DNA from 2 places in the Cryptosporangium arvum DSM 44712 genome. Region 1 is predicted to be linked to the other one. Evidence: riboswitches for the same ligand, from Rfam matches in the RefSeq annotation. Region 1 holds a riboswitch; the other holds the start of a gene.
The links. Region 1 has a riboswitch for cobalamin ahead of CRYAR_RS07995 (ABC transporter substrate-binding protein). Riboswitches for the same ligand answer to the same signal wherever they lie in the genome.
Positions count from the first base shown of each region.

Region 1 (3,318 bases):
GGAGGTCGCCCGATCGTCGGCCATCCAGGAGCAGGTCCGCGCGGTCTACGGCGACGAGGCGCCCAAGGCGTTGCGCATCGTCGTGGACGAACGCCTCGCCACCGAGCTCGACCGGCTCAGCGCCGACAACCCGCTCGCCGCCACCCAGCGCGACACCGCCCGGGCCACCGCGGACAGCCTGCGCGCGGCGAACCGCAAGTACTTCCCGGCGACGCTCCCGGCCGATCGGCAGTACACCACCGACGACGGCGGCGCGGACGTCGTCGCCCGGCTGCGCGTCCTGCGCCGGTCCGAGCTCGACGAGCAGCGGGCCGCGGGAGAGCCGATTCCCGATCCGGCGTCCGCGCTCCGGGACGGTGACGCCGCGGGCGCCGACGGTCTCCGGTACGCGCTGGGCGCCGTGGGGGCGAGCCTCCTGGCCGCGCTGCTGGCCGCGGTCCACTACCGGGCCCGCCACCGGCGCCGCCAGCAGGAGGTCGCCGAACTCGTCGAACAGCCGCGTCAGTCGGCCGCGGGGCGGCACCGGCAGGTCACCGTGGTGATCCTGACGCTGTGGGCGGTGGGCGCCGTCCTCCCCCTGGCTCAACTCGTGTTCGGAGCCGAGGAGCAGCGTTCCCAGGCCACCGCCGCCCGGCTGGCCGCGGTGCTGACCACGGACATCGCGGCGAGCACCGCGCGCACCGAGTTCCTGACCCAGGGGCGGCAGGTCGCCCAGGAGGTGGGGGTGCGGGCCCGCGCCCGGGAACTGAGCGCGGAGTCCGCCACGCCGTCGGAGGCCGCCGACCGACGCGCGGTCGCGGCGGCCGAGGAGCGGGCGTCCGCGGCGCTCGACCGCATCGCCGCGTCGATGGCGCGTACGCCACGCGCGGACGATCAGCTGGACCAGCGGATGGCGACCGCGCTCACCAGCGACGAGGCGGACTGGACGACGCTCATCGACGCGCAGAACGACCAGGCCGACCGGGCCGGCGACTGGGGCGACCGGTCCAACCGGATGGTGTGGGGAATCGTGCTGATCACCGGCTTCGCGACGCTGTTCGGCGTCGCGGAGTGGCGCTACGAGAACGTCACCAGGGCGAGCACCGGGCGCTGAAAGGCCTGCGTGTTACGGTCGGGACGCCAGTCAACCCACGAGGTGGGTCAGGGAACCCGGTGCGAATCCGGGACTGACGCGCAGCGGTGAGGGGGACGGCCGCGGTACAGGCCACTGGGCTCCCTGCCTGGGAAGGCGCCGCGGCCGGTCGAACCCGAGTCCGAAGACCTGCTGGCGACCGGCGTCCACCAGGGCGGCGGATCGGCTACGGGCCTCGCGATCGGGTCCGCGATCTCTCGAGGTACCGCATGCGGTTACGTCATGGGCTCGTCGCGAGCCTGCTCCTCCTCACCGGCTGCGGCGGGGCCGCCGGGTCCACCGCCCCGGACTCCGGTTACCCGATCAGCGTGACGAACTGCGACCGCTCGGTGAGCGTCGGCAAACGCATCGAGAGAGCCGTGTCGATCAGCCAGCCGGCCAGCGAGCTGCTGCTCTCGCTCGGGCTCGAGGACCGGATGGCCGGGACCGCCTCGTGGAGCGACCCGGTGCTGCCCGCCCTGGCCACGGCCAACGCGAAGGTGCCGCGGATCGCCAAGGACTTCCCGTCGTTCGAGCGGCTGCTCGAAGACGAGCCGGACTTCGTCTACACCACGTTCGCCTACACGTACACGGCCGAGGGCGTCGCCGATCGCGCGAGGTTCGACCAGGTGAAGATCCCGACGTACCTCTCGTCGAGCGAGTGCACCGGGCAGGACGCCACCCAGACCCGCGCGCTGACGATCGACGACCTCTACCGGGAGATCACCGACCTGGCGACGCTGTTCGACGTGCCGGACCGCGGCACCGCGCTGGTGGACTCGCTGAAGAAGCGGATGGCGACCGCGGTGGACGCGCGTGACGTCAGCCTGGCGTGGTGGTACTCGAGCACGAAGGCGCCGTACATCGCCGGGTGCTGCGGCACTCCGGGCCTGGTCACCGCGGCCGTCGGAGCGAAGAACGCGTTCGCCGACGGGAAGCAGCTCTGGCCCGAGACCGGCTGGGAGAGCATCCTCGACCGCGATCCGGACGTGCTCGTGCTGGCCGACCTGACCCGCGGCGACGACGGCGACAGCGCCGCCGCGAAGATCGCGTTCCTGGAGTCCGACCCGGTCGCGCGCCGGCTCACCGCGGTGAAGAACAAGCGGTACGTCGTCCTGTCCGGCTCGGACATGGACCCGGGCGTGCGCACCGTGCAGGCCGTGGAGAAGGTGTCGGCGGGCCTGACGAAGCTGGGGTACGGGACCGAGTAGATGGCGCGGCTCGGGCTCGGCGCGCTTATCGGGGTGAGCGTCCTCGTGGTGTCGGTCGCGGTGGCGATCACGATCGGACCGGCGGACCTCTCGGTCCGTGACGTGTTCGCCGTGGTCACCGAGCATCTGGGCGGGCCGCCGTCCAGGCTCTCGACGATCCGGGACGCGATCGTCTGGGATCTGCGCCTGCCCCGGACGCTGCTCGCCGCGGTGTGCGGCGCCGGGCTCGCGCTCTGCGGCGCGGTGCTCCAGGCGCTGCTGCGCAACCCGCTCGCCGATCCGTACGTGCTCGGCATCTCGTCCGGGGCGTCGACCGGCGCGGTGCTCGTCCTCGTGCTGGGCGTCGGCGCCGGGAGCGTGGGCCTCGGCCTCGGGGCGTTCCTCGGCGCGGTGGTCGCGTTCGCGCTGGTGCTCGCGCTGGCCCGGATCGCCGGCGGCACGACCGACCGGCTGATCCTCGCCGGTGTCGCCGGCACCCAGCTGTTCGCGGCGGTCACGTCGTTCGTCGTGATCTCCTCGGCCGACGCCCGGCAGACCCGGGGCGTGCTGTTCTGGCTGCTCGGTTCGCTCAGTGGCGCCGGCTGGGGTGACGTGGTGCTGTGCGCGGCCGTGCTCGCGGTGGGGTTCGCGGTCTGCGCCGGCCTGGCCCTGTCGCTCGACGCGTTCGCGTTCGGCGCCGACGCCGCGGCCGCGCTCGGCGTCCCCGTCGTGGTGGTCAGAGCGGTTCTGCTGGGCGTGACCGCGCTGCTGACCGCGGTGCTGGTGAGCGCCGCCGGCGCGATCGGGTTCGTCGGGCTGGTGCTGCCGCACGCCGCCAGGGCCCTCGTCGGCCCGGCGCACCGGCGGTTGCTGCCGGCCACGGCGCTGGTCGGCGCGATCTTCCTGGTCTGGGTCGACACGTTGGGGCGCACGCTGCTGGAGCCGCAGGAGATACCCGTCGGCGTGGTGACCGCGCTGATCGGGGTGCCCGCGTTCGCGGTGGTGCTGGGGCGGAGG
Region 1 covers NZ_KK073874.1:1,726,208-1,729,525, reverse strand. The annotation lists gene CRYAR_RS08000 (hypothetical protein) at 1-1,093, shown strand, start outside; cobalamin riboswitch at 1,104-1,283, shown strand; gene CRYAR_RS07995 (ABC transporter substrate-binding protein) at 1,342-2,322, shown strand; gene CRYAR_RS07990 (FecCD family ABC transporter permease) at 2,323-3,318, shown strand, end outside.

Region 2 (3,318 bases), 2.2 Mb from region 1:
CCCGCCGAGCTGCTCCCCGAAGTACTGCACCATGTCGTTGCGCTCGGGCTCGCCGTGCACGAGTACGTCCAGGCCGAGACGTTCCTGCCGCGCGACGACGTCGGCGATCTCGGCGCGCATCCGCTCCTCGTACCCGGCCGCGTCGAGCCGCCCGGCGCGGACCTCGGCGCGGGCGTGGCGCAGCGCGTCGGTCTGCGGGAACGACCCGATCGTGGTCGTGGCCAGCGGCGGCAGGTTCAGCCGCTGCTGCTGGGCGGCGGCCCGGTCGGCGTAGGCACCCCGGCGCGAGTGCTCCGGGCGCAGCGCGTCCAGGCGGGCGCGGACGGTCTGGTCCCGCCATGCCTCGGGTGCCTCGCCGGGAGAGGCGGGGAGGCCGCCGACGCCGTCGTCCAGGACCTTGCTGAGAGCGACGATCTCGTCGACCTTCTGCCGGGCGAACGCGAGACGCTCCACCAGCGCCGGGTCGAGGTCGGTCTCGGCGGCCAGGTCGACCGGCACGTGGAGCAGCGAGCACGAGGTGGAGACCGCGACGTCCTCGGCCAGGCCGCTCAGCGTGGCGTAGCGCGCGGCCGCCGCGCCGAGGTCGGCGCGCCAGACGTTGTGGCCGTCGACGAGCCCGGCGACGATCGTCGTGCCGCTGACCGTGCCGGTGCCGGCGAGCCGGTCCAGATCCCGGGCCCCGTTGACCAGGTCGAGGCCCAGCGCGTCGACCCGGGTCTCCAGCAGCGCCGGCAGGGCGTCGTCGAGCGCGCCGAAGTACGTGGCGACGAAGATCTTCGGCCGGTGCTCGAGCGCGACGAGCCGGGCGTAGGCGGCGCGGAGCGCGTCGATCTCCGCGGGGGTGCGGTCGGCGTCGTAGGCGGGCTCGTCGAGCTGTACCCACTCGGCGCCGGCGTCGGCCAGCGCGCCCAGGATCTGCGCATGGACCTCGACCAGGTCGTCGAGACGGTCGAACGGCCGGAAGCCCTCCGGCGCACCGTCGGCGGCCTTGGCCAGCAGGAGGAACGTCGCCGGGCCGATGAGCACCGGCCGGGTCCCGGGTGCTTCCGCCAGCTCGGCCAGGGCTTTCGCGGGGTCGGCCGCGAAGACGGTGTCCGGGCCGATCTCCGGCACGAGGTAGTGGTAGTTCGTGGCGAACCACTTGGTCAGCTCGAGCGCGGGCTCGGCGTCCACACCGCGGGCCATCGCGAAGTAGGTGTCCAGGTCGGACAGCCCGAGACGGCGGAACCGCTCCGGAACCGCTCCGACGGCGACCGCGGTGTCGAGCACGTGGTCGTAGTAGGAGAACGTGTTGGACGGGATCGCCTCCAGCCCCGCCTCGCGAAGGGTGCGCCACACGTCGGCGCGCAGCTCAGCCGCGAGGGCGTGCAGGTCGGCTTCGGTGATCCGGCCCGCCCAGTAGCCCTCGACCGCTTTCTTCAGCTCGCGGTGGGGGCCGATGCGGGGATAGCCGAGGACGGTGCTTCGTCCGAAATTACTCATGAGGTCCTTCCCTCGAAGATCCGATGGACCGAAGGAAGGCAGGGGAGGGCACAGCGCAGCCGCCGACCCCGCCCTGACCCTCCCTCGGGGTCGTCGGCGGCGCACACGGGTCGCGTGCGCGGTGCGGGCAGGTCTTCGGACTCGTGGGCTGTTTCCGACCGGCCGGAGCCGGACGGGCGTTCCTACTGGCCGTCGCTTCCCAGGCCGTGGCCGGCCCAGTGCTTGATTGACGGCGGTCGTTCCCACTCACCGCTGCGGGGCAGTCCCGGATTCCCACCGGGTTCCCTCTTACGACGCCCCGTCTGGCTGACGGGGCGAACCAGCACTGCGCTCCATCGTAGACGCCGCACGGGCCCGGAGACCGTCGCAGGGGCGTTGCTCACGGCCGGGCGCCGGGCACCGCCGGGGAAGCGATCGACTTCCGGGACCAACGACTCACGCGTCACGGCGGGCGATGGGCGCCTGTGGTCGCCGGCCGTGGCTCGCCTGGGCGGGTGGCGCTCACCGACGCGCCGATCGCGGTCGCGGTGTGCGGCGGAGTCGCTCAGCGGCTGGCGCGAGCCAGCGGGGTGCCGTCGAGGGCCTGGCGGAAGGCGACCAGCGAGTCGAAGACCTGGAGGACACCGGCCTCCTGCAGTTCCCCGACCGAGAAACCGCCGGTACGGACCCCGAGAGTGGGGATCTGGAGCTTGGCGGCCGCTTGCGCGTCGAAGATCGAGTCCCCGACCATGACCGCGCTGGCTCCCTCGACCTTGGCCAGGGCCGTCGCTATGAGGTCGGGCTCGGGCTTGCTCTTCGCCACGTCGTCGGAGGTGGTCCAGGCGTCGGCCAGGGACTTCCCGTCGATGAGGTCGAGAAACCGGTCGACGTGGTCGGTCCGGCCGGAGCTGGCCAGGACCAGTCGGAAGCCGCGTTCCTTGACCTCGGCCAGCAGATCGTGGGCACCCTCGAACGGCTGGATCTCGTCGATGAGCCGGTCGAACTCCTCCGCCCACGCTTTGCGCAGGTCGTCGCCGTGCGCTTCCTCGATGTCCCGGCCCCCGACCTCGGGCACGAACATGTCTCCGCCCATCCCGATCCCGCGGTGGATGCGCCACAGCGGATGGGTGATGCCGAAACGGCGGAAGGCACGGAACCACGCCAGAGCGTGCTGGTAGTTGGTGTCCACCAGGGTTCCGTCGACGTCGAAGATCGCGGTGTCGGCCATACAGTGTCTCTACCCGGTCCGACGGTCGTCACGCGTCCCACCAGCAGCATCGCACCCGCGAATCCGGCGACGGGCCGGATGTCGGCCAACGACTACGAGCGACTGGAGCAGGGGCACTCGCGGTCCGTGCGGTGGGCCCGTCCGACGACGAGACCACCCATCTCTGCTGCTGGCCGGCACCTGGACGCACTCGGCTGGATGGGCGTGGGGTTCCCGCTGCCGTCCGAGCTCACCGGCTGGGACCGCCGGACCCGCTCCGGCCCGGAACTGCCTGCCTACGTCCGCTGAGCCGTCAACTCAGATCCACCCCGCGTCCTTGGCGATACGGATGGCGTCGATGCGATTGCGCGCGTTGAGCTTCATGACGACCTTCGTGAGGTAGTTCCGCACGGTGCCGAGGGACACGTGAATCGTCGCGGCGATCTCCTGCGGCTCCGCTCCACCGGCGGCCAGACGCAGAACCTGGATCTCCCGGGCGGAGAGGGGATTTTCCCCGATGTCCCAGGCGGTGAGGGCCAGTTGGGGGTCGACGACCCGCCGGCCGGAGGCGACCTCACGAACCGCCTGGACCAGGCGCTCGTACGGGGAGTCCTTGAGCAGGAAACCCGACACGGACAGGGACAGTGCCC
Region 2 covers NZ_KK073874.1:3,955,849-3,959,166, forward strand. The annotation lists gene metE (5-methyltetrahydropteroyltriglutamate--homocysteine S-methyltransferase) at 1-1,482, opposite strand, end outside; cobalamin riboswitch at 1,592-1,821, opposite strand; gene CRYAR_RS17645 (HAD family hydrolase) at 2,027-2,689, opposite strand; gene CRYAR_RS47360 (hypothetical protein) at 2,768-2,977, shown strand; gene CRYAR_RS17650 (response regulator transcription factor) at 2,987-3,318, opposite strand, start outside.
Region 2: linked by a shared signal. The riboswitch ahead of metE (5-methyltetrahydropteroyltriglutamate--homocysteine S-methyltransferase) and the one ahead of CRYAR_RS07995 (ABC transporter substrate-binding protein) in region 1 are both predicted to bind cobalamin.